DNA from 2 places in the Corynebacterium jeddahense genome. Region 2 is predicted to be linked to the other one. Evidence: riboswitches for the same ligand, from Rfam matches in the RefSeq annotation. Region 2 holds a riboswitch; the other holds the start of a gene.
What was found. A riboswitch is a leader RNA that binds a small molecule or an ion and turns the genes downstream of it on or off. The one in region 2 is predicted to bind S-adenosylmethionine.
Positions count from the first base shown of each region.

Region 1: it holds a riboswitch for S-adenosylmethionine, as region 2 does, so the genes downstream of both, CJEDD_RS11115 (hypothetical protein) here and CJEDD_RS05405 (hypothetical protein) in region 2, are expected to answer to the same signal.

Region 1 covers NZ_CP063194.1:2,302,620-2,309,902, reverse strand. The annotation lists gene CJEDD_RS11135 (glycoside hydrolase family 3 N-terminal domain-containing protein) at 1-701, shown strand, start outside; partial or broken gene CJEDD_RS12390 (VanW family protein) at 859-2,429, shown strand; gene CJEDD_RS11125 (GntP family permease) at 2,473-3,858, shown strand; gene CJEDD_RS11120 (esterase/lipase family protein) at 3,863-4,690, opposite strand; SAM riboswitch class IV at 4,749-4,869, shown strand; gene CJEDD_RS11115 (hypothetical protein) at 4,888-5,241, shown strand; gene CJEDD_RS11110 (hypothetical protein) at 5,234-5,779, shown strand; tRNA gene CJEDD_RS11105 (tRNA-Gly) at 5,794-5,864, opposite strand; gene dcd (dCTP deaminase) at 5,947-6,510, shown strand; gene CJEDD_RS11095 (hypothetical protein) at 6,547-7,224, opposite strand.
Region 2 covers NZ_CP063194.1:1,087,120-1,094,402, reverse strand. The annotation lists gene CJEDD_RS05420 (DNA primase family protein) at 1-451, opposite strand, end outside; gene CJEDD_RS05415 (peptidase dimerization domain-containing protein) at 426-1,106, shown strand; gene CJEDD_RS05410 (hypothetical protein) at 1,298-1,561, shown strand; SAM riboswitch class IV at 1,637-1,754, shown strand; gene CJEDD_RS05405 (hypothetical protein) at 1,779-2,384, shown strand; gene CJEDD_RS05400 (NADPH-dependent FMN reductase) at 2,555-3,127, shown strand; gene CJEDD_RS05395 (phosphoenolpyruvate carboxykinase (GTP)) at 3,240-5,105, opposite strand; gene CJEDD_RS05390 (IS3 family transposase) at 5,241-6,122, opposite strand; gene CJEDD_RS05385 (transposase) at 6,092-6,376, opposite strand; gene nrdI (class Ib ribonucleoside-diphosphate reductase assembly flavoprotein NrdI) at 6,608-7,117, shown strand; gene nrdE (class 1b ribonucleoside-diphosphate reductase subunit alpha) at 7,114-7,283, shown strand, end outside.

The DNA of each region.
Region 1 (7,283 bases), 1.2 Mb from region 2:
TGATCCGCGGCACCGGCTGGGACATCGGGCGCTCGCTGCGGGCCTACGGGGTGAACGTGGACTACGCGCCGCTGCTCGACCTCGACGTCGCGGGCCTCGACATCGTCGGGGACCGCTCGTTTAACGGGAACCCGGACGAGGTCGCGCGCGTGGCGGGCCTGTTTTCGCAGGGGCTTATCGACGCTGGCGTCACCCCGACGTTCAAGCACTTCCCCGGCCACGGGCGCGCGTCCGGCGACACCCACCTGCAGCTCGCCGTCACCCCGCCGATCGACGACCTGCGCGGCAGCGACCTGCGCCCCTACGGCCCGCTCCTGGCCGCGTTCCCGCAGGCAAGTGTGATGATGGGCCACATGATCGTGCCCGGGCTCGGCCCCGAGGGGGTCCCCAGCTCGATGAACCCGGAGGCATACAGACTGCTGCGCACCGGCGACTACCCGGGCGGGGTGCCGTTCGACGGCGTCGTGGTCACCGACGACCTGTCCGGCATGCGCGGCATCCTCGACTACGCGCCGACGATGGACGCGGTGGCCCGCGCGATCGGCTCCGGCGCCGACCAAGCGCTGTGGTCCTCCGGCGCGGACCTGCCGCGGATCATCGACCACATCGTCTGGTGCGTGCAGAACGGCTACATCCCGGAGGCGCGCATCGACGAAGCCGCGACGCGCGTGCAGCAGCAACTCATCAGCGTCGGGCTGTGATCGTGTCGCCGCGCGGGCTACCCTTAATCGGGTGACTACCGTACAGCCAACCTCGCATAGTGTCGGCAGGAGCTCCGGCCGGGCCGGGAAGATCGCGCTCTGGACGCTTCTCGGCGTGCTCGTAGTGCTGCTCGCGCTGTACCTCGCGGATCTGGCCATGAACCGCGGCAACGTGCCCCGCGGCACCACCGTCGGCGGCGTCGCCATCGGCGGCATGGCACCCGAGGAGGCCGAGCGCAGCCTCGAACAGGAGCTTGGCGGGGTGGCCGCGAAGCCGGTGACCGTCCGCGCCGCCTCGCAGGAGGCGACGGTGGTGCCGGAACAAGCCGGGCTGGGCATCGATTGGCCCGCAACCGTCGCCGCCGCAGGCGTGCAGTCCGCCAACCCGGTTACGCGTCTGACCGGCCTGTTTCGCACACACGAGGTGGACGCGGTGACCGTGGTCGACGACGCCGCCCTGAACCCCCAGCTGGACAGGCTGGTCAAGGAGCTGCACGTCGAACCTGTCGACGGCGCCATCAACGTCGAGGCCGGCCAGGGCAAGGTCACCGACCCAAAGCTGGGCCAGGACGTCCCGCGCCCGATGCTTCGTGATGAGCTGACGACAAGCTGGCTCAACCCCCAGGGCGTGACGGTGCAGCCAGAGGAAGTCCAGCCGGCGGTGAATAACTCAGTGATCCAGGCGGCGATGTCCGGCCCGGTGAAGTCCGCGCTCGCCGGGCCGCTCACGCTGGGGGCAAGGACGCGGTCCAGGCGACGATCCCGCAGGACCGTCTCGGTGAGGTTGTGCAGTTCCCCAACGTGGAGGGCCGCATCGACCCGGTCGTGAACACTGACGCCGCCCGCACCATCTTCGGCGAGCAGCTCGCAGGCACGGAAACGGAGATGCAAAACGCCCGCGTCCTCGCAGGCGGCGGGGTCGAACCCTCCGTTGACGGTTCGGTGGTGGACTGGGACGTCACGCTCCGAGACTTCGACGCCAGGCTGCTTGCCGATCAACCCCGCGACTGGGAGGCCGCGTACAAGGCGGTGCCGGCCGACTTCACCACTGAGGCCGCGAATAACGCCACGTTCGACCAGGTCGTTGGCTCGTTCACCACCGGCGGGTATTCGGGTGCGTCCGGCACGAACATCGCGCTGGTCGCCTCCACTGTCAACGGGGCCATCGTGAACCCGGGCGAGACCTTCTCCCTAAACGGCTACACCGGCCCCCGCGGCACCGCCCAGGGCTACGTGAACTCCGGGATCATCTTGAACGGGCGCGCCGACAACGCCGTCGGCGGCGGCATTTCCCAGTTCGCCACCACCTTGTACAACGCCGCCTACTTCGCCGGCATGACCGACGTGGCGCACACCCCGCACTCCTACTACATCTCCCGCTACCCGGCCGGGCGCGAGGCCACCGTCTACGAAGGCGCGATTGACCTGCAGTTCCGCAACGACAGCCTGCACCCCGTGCGCATCGCCACCAGCGTCGGCGGGGGAGAAGTGACCGTCTCCCTCATGGGTGTGAAAACGGTGAACGTCGAATCCGTCAACGGCGGCCGCTGGGCCTACACCTCCCCGTCCCCGGTGTCGGTGTCCGGCGCCAGTTGCGTGCCCTCCGGTGGCGCGCAGGGCTTCACCACCTCCGACACCCGCTACATCTACGACCTCGCCGGCAACCTCCTCGACAGCGAAACCCAGACCACGGTCTACGACCCGCAGCCGATTGTGAATTGCGGGTAGCTCCGACCGTGTCGGCGCGGCCGATAAGGTACCCACCATGGACATGGATACCTGGGAGCCGGTACTCGGAGCCGGCCCGCTGCTGGGAATCGCGGCAGCGGCGATTGCGCTCATTTTGTTCCTGGTGATGCGGCTGAAGCTGCACGCGTTTGTGGCGCTGATCATCGCGTCGATCTTCACAGCGCTCGCCGCAGGCATCCCGATCGACGGCGTGATGCCGACGCTGATGAAGGGCTTCTCCTCCACACTGGGCAACATCGCGCTGCTCGTCGGCCTGGGCGCGATGATCGGCCGCCTCGTCGAAGCGTCCGGAGGAGCGCAGTCGCTTGCCGACGCCCTCGTGAAACGCTTCGGCGAAGACAAGGCTCCGTTCGCTCTCGGGTTGGCGTCGCTGATCATGGGCTTCCCCATCTTCTTCGACGCGGGCCTGATTGTGATGCTGCCCGTGATCTTCGCGGTGGCGCGGCGCCTCGACGGCCCGATCCTGGCCTACGGCATCCCGGCTGCGGGTGCGTTCTCGGTGATGCACGTGTTCGTGCCGCCGCACCCGGGCCCGGTCGCCGCCTCGGACTTCTACGGCGCGGACATGGGCCTGGTGCTGCTGTTCGGCCTGTTGGTGGCGCTGCCGACCTGGTACGTCTCCGGCTACCACTGGGGCAAGTACGTGGGCAAGAAGTACCCGAACCGCGTGGCCGACACCCTGCTGAGCGACCAGCAGCAGCTGACCCACAAGGCGGCGGGGCCGGGCACCGTGATCGCGGTGATGCTCATCCCGATGCTGCTCATCTTCGGCAACACGGGTGTCAACGCGTTGTCTACCTCGGGGCGCATCGATGGCGGCGCTACCTGGGCCCGCACCCTGACCTTCCTCGGCCAGACGCCGATCGCGCTGCTAGTGACGGTGCTGGTGGCCATGGTGGCGGTCGGCTTCAACCTGGGTGTGCCGCGCGAGGAGGTGCAGGCGCGCATGGAGTCGGCGCTCGGCCCGGTGTGCTCCGTCATCTTGATCACCGGCGCGGGCGGCATGTTCGGCGGGGTGCTGCGGACCTCCGGCATCGGCGACGCACTGGCGGATTCGATGTCGAACCTCGGCATCCCCGTCCTGCTCGCGGCCTGGCTGATCGCCGCGGCGCTGCGTATCGCCCAGGGCTCGGCAACCGTCGCGCTGACCACTGCGGCGGCGCTCATGGTGCCGGCGGTGGAGGCCGGCGCCTACTCCGGCGTCCAGCTGGCGCTGATCGTGCTGGCGACGGCGGCCGGTTCCGTGATCGCTTCCCACGTCAACGACTCCGGCTTCTGGCTCGTCGGCCGCCTCATGGGCCTCGACGTGGCCACCACGCTGAAGACGTGGACCGTGAACCAGACCCTCATTGCCGTGATCGGCCTGCTGCTGACGTCGGTGTTCTACGGAATCACTCTCGCGTTCTAGCGCGTTACACCAGCCAATCCACTTCCGGGGGTGTGTGCTCGCCCACGTCGCGCGTGAGTCCCCACAACGTCAGCTCCGCGTACAGCGGGTCCCGCGGCATGAGCATGTGCAGGGGCGCGTACCCGCCGTAGAAGCGCGCCGAATCCACGTTGGCCACGTCCGCGCCTCCCACAGATTCGAGCTCGGATGCAGAGTTCGGGGTGACCACCGTGTCCGCCGGCGAATACAGCGAGGTGTACACCACGCGCGGGTCGGTGTCCGGCACCTTTGCAAAGTCCCGAAGCCACGCCGACCCCACCAGCTGCTGCGCCGCACCCGGCGCCACCAAAGAAGTCAGCCGGGGCAGCCGGGACGCCACCTTGCCCAGGTCGCCGGCCCACCCGCGGAAATCGGTGCCGTGAAAGTTGCCGCCCATCGCCACCACGCGCCGGACCTTCCCGGCGCCGCCGCGGGCGATGAACAGCTTCGTCATCAGCGCACCCTGTGAGTGCGCCACGATGTCCACCTGCTTTGCGCCCGTCGCCTTAAGTACGCGCTCAACGTTGTTCGCGACGTCGCCCACGATGGCGTTTAAGTCCCCCACGCCGAAGAACCCGGGCGCGATCATGTCCCCGTAGTCGTATCCCCACACCCAGAACCCGTGGTCTTTCAGGTGCTGGGCGTTGTGGCGGAACGCCGCCGCCCGCGAATTGATTCCGTGGACGTACATCACCGGTGTTGCGTGCTTGGCGCCAAACGACGGGTCGTTGAACGGCAGACGCGGCCGGTTCTCGCGGCCCTGCAGCGCGCCGTAGCCTGCGGCCAGTCCCATGAGTGCGCGAGTGAGCTGCATGGAGGAAGAGTGTATCCAAGCTTGCGCTAGACAAAGCTGTCTACTACTGTGCCCGATGGATCAAGAAATTGACGGCTACGTCTCCCGGCGATCGTCGATTAGCAACCGCGCAAGATCGCGCACGGTGCTTCCGGGAGAAGATCCGCCGGCGCGGCAACCGCCCGCCGGAAGTGCGATTGCTCTGAGGAGAAACCCCCATGTCCCGGGTTGAAACAGCCCCGTCCATCGGCCACCGCGAGTGCGACTTGGTGGCGCGCGGCCACAAACCCCACTGGATCCCGGCGCTCAAGGCCGCGAACGGGCCGGAGGAGCTGTGGTTGGAGATCCTGTCCGTGCAGGTCGACGGCACGCAGCTTGTCATTGAGACCGCCCGCGGCACGTTCACCCGCTACAACCACGACCCCGCGGGCGCCGCCCAAGCCGTCGACTTCAACCGCGAGTGGGGCGTGCTGCGCGGTCCGGAGGTGACCGGCGAGGACGGTCATACCAGGCGAAGCGTCCACCTGGTGTCGATGTCGCCGATCGGCCCCTGCGAGGTGTCCGTTGCGTGAGCTTGCCGTCCAAGACTGGGTGCCCGCCACCAAGTACCGTCGCTTCGGCACCTGTCTCACCGTGAACATGTCCTTCTACCAGTTCACGTTCAGGCTGCGCACGAGCAGGGGAGTGGATGTGTTGTGGCGGCGCATGGGGCAGGTGTTCGAGATCTCGTCGGCGCTCAACGCGTTCCGCAGCTGCGGAAAGATCTACCCGCTGCCTCATCTGCGCAGCGCCTGCCGGTTCGTCGACCTGGAACAATGTACCCACTTCGCCCGCGGGCACCACCTACCGAAGCGCCGCCTCATGGCTCTTGAATCGTCGGAACCCATTCACTGGGAACCTATCGAGATCGTGGAACACACCGGCATCCGGCTGGTCTTTGTGGAAATCAACACCATGATCATGCGGGAGGTCTTCCACCACGATCCCCAGGCCCTGTCCCGCGCGGTGGCCTACGCGCCGAGGTACACCATGCTCGTGACCGGAGGGGCGCGCCCCAAGTACCTGTCGGCCACGGGTCTCCCCGGTATCCCGTGCACGACCCCCGCGTAAGCCCCATCTAGGAGAGCCGGCGACGAGAATCGAACTCGCACTCTCAGCTTGGGAAGCTGATGTTCTACCACTAAACTACGCCGGCACTGCCACACCTGAAATGCAGCAGAGGTAAGAGTAGCACCGCCCCCGCCCAGCCCAAAAAGCGCCCAACTACACTGGCCGGCGTGCTGCTTTCTGATCGTGATATCCGTGAGTCCGTCGATAAGCAAAGGCTCCTCATTGAGCCTTTCGACGCAGGGCTGATTCAACCGAGCTCGATCGACGTGCGCCTGGACAGCCTGTTCCGGGTGTTCAATAACCAGCGCTACACGCACATCGATCCGAAGCTGGAGCAGCCCGACCTGACCACGCTCGTCGAGGTGCCCGAGGGCGAGCCGTTCGTGCTGCACCCCGGCGAGTTTGTCCTGGGTGCGACGCTGGAGCGCTTCACGCTTCCCGACGACCTCGCCGGCCGCCTCGAAGGCAAATCCTCCCTCGGCCGCCTCGGTCTGCTCACGCACTCGACCGCCGGCTTCATCGACCCGGGCTTCACCGGCCACATCACGCTGGAGCTTTCCAACGTGGCCAACCTGCCGATCACGCTGTGGCCGGGCATGAAGGTCGGCCAGCTCGCGCTGTTCGCCATGACCTCGCCGGCCGAGATCCCCTACGGATCGTCCGCGCTCGGCTCCAAGTACCAGGGCCAGCGCGGGCCGACGCCGTCGAAGGCGTACCTCAACTTCCAGTAGGTGTTCGGCGTTTGAGTTTGGGGGGTGCGGCTGCGGTTATAGGAGCTGCTGCAGCTGCGGTGCGAGGCCCGCGGCGGAAACGAGCAGGCTGAGCACGGACAGTACGATCGCCACGATGGCCAGCGTGTTCTTCCCCTGAGGCGCGGCGGGCTCCTTCACGACGGTCGTCCGCTCCACCGTCGTCCTCTCAACCGTCGTTTTCTGCGGCGTAGCCTCTGGTTTGGCTTCGGGTTTTGCCTCGGGTTTTGCGCAGTCCCTCAGCGCTTGCACCTGGGCGTCGGCCATGGCGACCTCTGTCTTATCCAGCTCGGTGAGGGGAATGTAGCGCTGCTCGTCGTTGCTCCAAACCCCTTTTCTTCGCGCTTCTTCCCGAGCCTCTTCGATGATCGGCAGATAGGTTTCTGCCTCGAGTGAGGTCCAGGAAGTCTTGCTGTAGAAGCGCTCATAAAGGTCCTCCATCGGGTTCCCGGCACCATCCGGGATATCGATGAAACAAACCTCACCGCGTTTGCGCAGCTTAATATCTTCCGGGCCGAAACCAAGCTCTGAAAGTTTCGGTTTGGGCGCAGGCTTCGGCTCCTGCCGGCCGAACGTCTCCGACGTGCTCGTCGGGGTGGGCTCCGGTGATCCACTGAACGTCACTTCCTGGGCGGCGGCCGGAGCTGCGCCCACCAGGAGCGCAGTGGACACGAAGCCGGCAATAAACTTCTTCATCTGGGGTCTTTCTCGGGTCGGAAAACGATGACTAGAAGCAAGGTACCTCCTGACAGCGC
Region 2 (7,283 bases):
GGCGTTTGAGCGCGTAGGCCGCATAGGTTTTCGCGTCCTCGAACGCGGCGAACGCCTCCTGTTGGGCGGCGTTGAACATGGCCTGGGCTTTCGCCTTCGACATCGACGCCAACAACATGGCAGCCCCCGTGGCGGCGAGCTGGTCTTTGGCGTCTTCGAGCAGCTCGTGGGCCTCGGCCAGTTGGCGTTCGGTGAGCTCCTGGGCGACGGCTTGGGCTGCGGGTGCGGATTCGTACCAGACACCGTCGTAATAGACGAGCCAGTCGGTGGCCTCCGAGTAGCGCAGCGTGTCCGGATAGGCCTTGGTTAGGGCGTGGGCTTGGCCGACGTCGCTGTAATCGGCGGGGCGTACCGAATCCAGGCTCGCCTCAAAATCCTCTGGTGGCACATACCCGGGCTGGTTCTCGACCGTCTTGGCGAACCGGGTGGCCGACCGCCAGATCGACTCCACCTCTGCCTCGGGCAGCGGCGGTCACGGCTCGGAACCGGAGACAACGATCGACCCGGTGGTGATGGCGGCGGCCACGGTGATGCGTTTACAAACCGTGGTGTCGCGGGAGATCAGCCCGCGTGACACCGCGGTTGTGACTGTCGGGCGGATCGAGGCCGGGAGCAAAAACAACATCATCCCGGAGTCCGCCTCGCTCGGGCTGAGCGTCCGCAGCTTCAGCGAGACCGTGCGCGAGCGCCTGGTTGCGGGAATCCAGCGCGTCATCGAGGCCGAGGCCGCGGCGTCAAACGCTCCAAGGCCACCGAAGATTGAGTTCGGTGACCGTTTCCCGGTCACCTATAACGACCCGGAGATCACGGAGGAACTGAACGCGGTCTTTGTTGACGCCTTCGGGGAGGACGCGTTTTTCGCACCCGGCGCGCTCTCCGGAAGCGAAGACGTCGGAGTGCTCGCCACAGCCGCGGGGGTGCCGCTTGTGTACTGGATGCTCGGCGGTCACGACGCCGCGGAGTACGCCGCGGCGGAGGCGGCGGGAACGGTCCACACCGATGTGCCGTCGAACCACTCACCGCACTACGCACCCGTCATCGATCCGACGCTGCAGCGCGGTGTTGCAGCGCTTGTGCTCGCCACAAGGCACTGGCTCGACCGCTAGACACAGGCCCGTTTACGCCTTAGATTAATTATGTCTTACATAAATAAATGGTGTGGGCGCCGACGGCGCAGGCCGACTCCTGGAATATGTCGCAGTGGAAGACGAACCGGATGGTTGGTTCATCTATCACGCAATGCCTGCCACAAAGAAAGTTCTGATCGAGGTAGGCCTTGGAGCAAGGAGGTAGCGTCATGAGCACGTACACCGATGTAAACGGGGTTGAGTTCACCGATGAGCAAATTGAGCGCTGGGCGGCAGAGGACGAATCCGAAGCGGGATACACCGGCGACCACCTCGGCCCGTCACGCCCCGGTCGACCCGTCAGCGTCGGAACCGATGTGCGCCCGGTGACTGTGCGGCTCGATGCTGCGCGCCGCGCGAAACTCGAACACTACGCACACTCCCACAGCACGAGCATCTCGCAGGCCGTTCGGGATCTCATCGACGCGATGTAGCCCTCATCAAGGCGACCAAGGCGACCAAGGCGACCCGTGACAGCGGATCGTTTTGTGTGCTACGATCACTTCCACGTTCAAGAGTCGTAACCGTAGGTACCTGGCCGGTTACGCGACAACCCGAATCCATCGATTCCCGGGTGTCCCAGGGGAAGAACGGGCTTCATGAAATCTCATGGAGCAAGATTCGATGGGGCGCTTGCCCCAAGAAAGGGGCGTGAGCTCCGTGTCTGCACATCATTTTTCATTTGAGACCGACCAAGACTGGTGGAGCCGGATCGGGCTTGGTTACTCTGGGGTCAAACCCGGCACTCGTTTCGGGAACCGCGTGAGAGCGTCGCTGCTGAAGATCTTGCGCGAGCACCCGCCGGTTGCATTCGCTGGCGGTGACAACGGCGCCACGCTGTCACTTGACGACTTCGCCGCACTGATCGAGGCCGCGGCAGCTGACGCTGTTCGCGCCGGCGAAGAAGAAGAGCGGATCACCGCTGAGACCCTCCGTGAAGAGGGGAGCGCGCGGGTTGAGCAGGCGTACGCGATGCCCGACGCTGATTCGCTGATCACCGAGGGGCGCTGGGCCGGGCTCACGAAGGGCGAGGCGTTTGCGTGGTGCTGGGCGCTTTTCGAGTACGAACCGCACGGCTTCGTCCACCCCAACTCGCAGGTCCGGGTGGAGAGCCGGGCGAAACTTGCGCAGGGCGAACTGCCGTCGGTGTTTGGTTACCCGGAGCGCGCGAAAGAGTTGAAAGCCAGTGGCTTGGATCCCCGCAAGTTCCGGGAGCACCAGGCCGCGCTTGGTGCTCGGAGCTTCGGTTACTCATGAGGTTCGCAATGGCGGAATTGTTAACATAGGCTTGACCTCGTGAGCGAGTGCCGGTTCTGCTCGGCTTGGGGCAGCGACCGGCAGCTCGCGCCGCGCGAGTCTGTGGCGTATGAGGGCGCGGATCGCGGTGCATGATCCACAGTTGAAATAGAGAAAAGAGAGTGAAACGTATGACGAAGCGCGTGAGTGTGATTGTTGGGAGCCTGCGTCGTGGCTCCTTTGCCCGTAAGATTGCGCACAACCTGATTCCGATGTTCCCTGAGGGGTACGAGGCGAAGATCGTGGAGATCCGCGACCTGCCGCTGTACGATTTCGACTACGACGACCCAGAGGTCACCGACAAGCCGGTGCCGGCGGAGTACACGGAGTTCCGCGAGACGATTAAGGCCTCTGACGGGGTGCTGTTTGTGACCCCGGAGAACAACCGCACCATCCCGGCGTGCCTGAAAAACGCGGTGGATATTGGGTCGAAACCCAACGCCGACGTTGCGTGGAAGGGACTCCCGGCGGGAATTGTGAGCCACTCTGTTGGACGCATGGGCGGGTACTCGTCGCAGAAGAACCTGCGCCTTGCGCTTTCCTACTTCGACATGCCAACGCTTGGCCAGCCCGAGGTGTTCCTGTCGCAGTCGCCTGAGCTTTTCGGTGACGGGGATAAGATCACCCGCGAGTCAACCGTTGAGTTCCTGCAGAAATACATTGACCGCTTCGCTGAGCTGATCGAAAAAACCAGCCGCGATTAGTTTTCGCGGGCGCGTAACCCAAAGGCGAGGGGGAAACCGAACACGTTTCGGTTTCCCCCTCGTTTGTTGTGTGGCAGTTTTGTGTCGCCGCGGCCGCGCGGTGGCGCAGGCGCTAGCTGTCTGCGCCCCCTGCGTCAGTTGCCGCCTCGGCCCGCAACGCCTCGACAAGCGCCTCGTGTGCGTCCCAGATTTCGCGCGGCATATCGGGCAGCTCGCGCAGGTGCTCAGCGCGGTGATCGGTTTCCTGCAGCCAGCGTTCAACGTCAACCCGCAGCAGTTTGTCGAGATCCGCCGCGTCGATTTCGAGACCGGTAAAGTCGAGCTCTTCAACAAGCGGGAGCACGCCGATCGGGGTTTTGCGTCCCTTGACTTTGCCGTCGCGGTACTGTGTGAGCCAGTTCAGCGCGCGCAGGTTCTCGCGGAAGCCCGGCCACAGGTAACGACCGGTTTCGGGTTCGCGCTGGAACCAGTTGACGTGGGCAAACATCGGCATCTCTTTCAGCTGCCCGAGCACTTTAAGCCAGTGTTCGGCGTAGCGACCCTCGGAGTACGAGAAGAACGGACGCATCGACATCGGGTCGTAACGCAGCTGCCCGTCAAGCCCGTCCGCTGCGAAAGTCGCCTCGGCGCCGAGTGTCAGCCCGTCGTAGACGCCATCAACAAGGTTGTCGATTGCGCGGATCAGCGGTTCACGATCGCGGGTGCGGCCACCGAAGATAATCGCGTCAACGACCACGCCCTCGGGTTTGGAGACGTCTTCGGCGAGGTTCGGGATGCGCTCCAGCGGAATCGTGAAGCGGCTGTTCGGGTGCGCCCACGGTTCGTTTTGCTGCTCGGCGGTGCGGTCGGTGATTTTCGCGCCGGTCCAGTCGAGCCACCCTGCCGGGTCGGCCGGGGGTTCGGGGGTGAGACCCTCCCACCACACCTCGCCGGTGACTTCGTTGTAGGCGGTGTTGGTGAAGATCGTGCCCGATCCCTCAGCGATTGCCGCCATCGCGGTGGGGTTGGAACCCTCGTTGGTGTCTTTTGCGACACCGAAGGCACCGTTTTCGGGGTTGATGGCACGGAGTTTCCCTTCGTCGTCAACCCACATCCAGGCGATGTCGTCGCCGTAAAAATCAACGCGGTAGCGGTCGCCGAGTCCGTTTGGCGGCAGCGTCATCGCGAGGTTGGTTTTCCCTGACGCGCTCGGGAAGCCGCCGCACACGTGCGTGGTGACGCCGGTTTCACGGTCGTGGATCCCAAGCAGCAGGAACTGCTCCGCGAGGAACTTCCCTGAGGCGTAACCGTCGTAGGACGCCTGGCGCAGACCGTGGGCGATTTTACCAAGCAGCGCGTTGCCGCCGTACGCGGAGCCGAAGTGCAAAATGGTGCGCTCGTCTGCGACGGTCACAAACATCCGCTCGTCGGCGTCGGTGCCCTGCTGCAGCGCGGTCAGGTCACCGGTGACGTGCACACCGCGCACGAAGAAGTCCTGGTCGCTGACACCGTCGAAGTGCTCAATTCCGACGCGGGCCATGCGGATCATCTGCAGCACCACGTTGCGGTCGTCGGTGAGCTCAACTCCGAGCGCGAAGTTCGCAAGCGGGGTGCCGGGAGGGGCCATCAGGTACGGCACCACGTACATGGTTTTACCCGCCGAAGCGCCGCGCATGCGGCTCGTCAGCAGCGGTTTGACCTCGCTTGAGTGGCGCCAGTTGTTGTAGCGCCCGCGATCCGCCTCGTCAGCCGTGGCGACAAAGGTGCGCTCTTCGGTGCGGGCGGTGTCTTTCGGGTGTGACCGTGAGTAGTAGCGACCTTTGCCTGCGCGCAGCATTTCGCCGGCGGCGATGGCCTCTTCGAGCAGCCTGGCGTCATCCGCTGCTGAGACGAGCTCGATCTTTTCAGGATTGGTGATCTCTGCCCACTCGCTCACAAAAGCGCGAACGCTTTCCACGTGAATCTCTGGAGGAACTTGAAATTGCTTTGATGCGGTCACCAGGCGCCCTCATTCATTCTTTAGTTTCCGGGTCTCACTTGTGATCTCTACCGTAGTACGTCGAGTCTGACAGCACCATAAGTATCCCCTTTGAGTCTTGGGTTTGGAGTGGCCTAAGAATTAGGCCCACTCGGTTTAAGTGTTGACCGTGTTTTCTTGTTTCCATTGTTCCGCGTATTTCCGTGGGCTGAGGTAGCCGAGTGAGGAATGCGGATGGAAGTTATTGTAACGTGATGACCATTGGGCCACGAGTAGGCGGGCATGCTCGAGATTCTCGATACTGTTGTCCTCCAAGAGTTCGTCTCTCATCCGGTTATGGAAAGACTCAACGAACCCGTTATGCCAGGGCTGGCCTGGTGGGATGAATGCCTGGATTGTCTCACCCTCGGCTGCCCACTCCTGGAGCGCATGAGCGATGAACTCGGGCCCGTTATCCATCCGGATCACCCGCGGGCGCCCGCCGTGCTCCAGACAAGCCACGTCAAGGAGTTCGGTCACCGAGACCGCGTTAATGTTCTTGTCGACCGTGAAGGCGAGGTGTTCGCGGGTGTATTCATCGATAATGTTACAGATTTTGATTGTCTTGCCGTGCCAGGTTGAATCGAACTGGAAGTCCAACGCCCACACGTTGTTCGGGTACTGGCCGGCAGGAACATCACGATGGGTATCGGCAGCTAGACGCTTGAGCTTCTTCCTAGGCAAGACACGCAAGCCCTCTTCACGCCAGATCCTGCGGAAAGTCTCGCGGCATATCCCGTACCCTTCGGCGAGGGCGTTTCTCCAGGCGCGCCGGTGTCCCCACCGGCGATGATCCTTAACGAAGTCGTGCATCCACGCCCGTAGGTCCGCGTACTTATCCGGCTTGTTCTCGCGGGTCCTAGCGCGCCGGTAAGCACTGCGAGAGAGCCCAACAATCTGGCAGGCAAGTCTTTGGGAGTAGCCCAGCCCGACCAGATGCCAGACGGCATCATGGCGGCGAGCTGGGCTTAGAAGTTTCCCTCCGACAATTCTTTCCACGCAGCCTTTTCCAGCTCTGCCTGACCTAGGAGGCGTTTGAGGCGCGTGTTTTCCTCGCGCAGGCGCTGGAGCTCTTTCGCCTCGCTCTTGGTCATCGCCCCATAGGTAGCCTGCCACCTGTTCAACGTGGCTTCGCTAATCCCCAACGTGGTCAGGATCTGAGCTGTAGTTGATCCCGATTCCTTCAATTCCCGCGCCCTATCGAGCTTACGAACAATCTGCTCGGGAGTATGCTTGCTGAATTTCTTCACCATTCATCCATTCTCCCCACCCACAGGCAGGGCATCAATGGACAGCACTCAAGTCACCTGGACCTAAAAACCTAGAGCACTCCAGGTTCGGTATGACGTAGTCTGTACTTCGGCGTGTCGTAGATTTGTGAGATTATTCGTGCTAAACACTATATGTGGTGCCCGCAATGTGGGTCAGGACTAGATGTAGGGATGGGATTGCTGAGGTGCAAATGCTGAGAGGAGAACATGCTGATGAGTGAACGCAGGGAAGGCCGAACACGAAGCGTCGCGGAGGTGCGAGTGCTCGAGGGGCAAGATTCACCTGACCTGGTGTTTTTCTCGAGCGTTTCGGAGAACACCCTCCGCTTCGTCGAGAAGCTCGAGCGCCCGGCGGTGCGGATCCCACTCCGACCGCGCACAGAGGGAATGATCCGAGTGACCAGGCCCTACGTGCTCGTGGTTCCGACCTACGGCGGCGGAGCGCAGGCCGGGGCGGTGCCGCGGCAGGTGATTACGTTCCTGAACGATCCTGCAAACCGCGCGCTGATCCGCGGCGTGATTACCGCGGGGAACACCAACTTCGGTGAGCACTACTGCATCGCAGGACCGATCATCTCAGCCAAGTGCAAAGTTCCTGAGCTGTACCGCTTTGAACTTCTTGGCACCAACCGCGACGTTGCTCGAGTCAAGGCTGGTTTAGACGAATTTTGGGCACGACAGAACACATTAGAAGCAGAAGCAAATGAGGAGGACGTCGCATGACGATCGCCACACCATCAGAAACAACCACCCCCAACACTGCACGGGTTGGCGGGGTCGGCGAGCGGAAGGACTACCACGCGCTCAACGCCCAGCTGAACCTGTTTGCGGCGGACGGGTCGATCCAGTTTGACAAGGATCACGAAGCGGCGGAGGCCTACCTGAACCA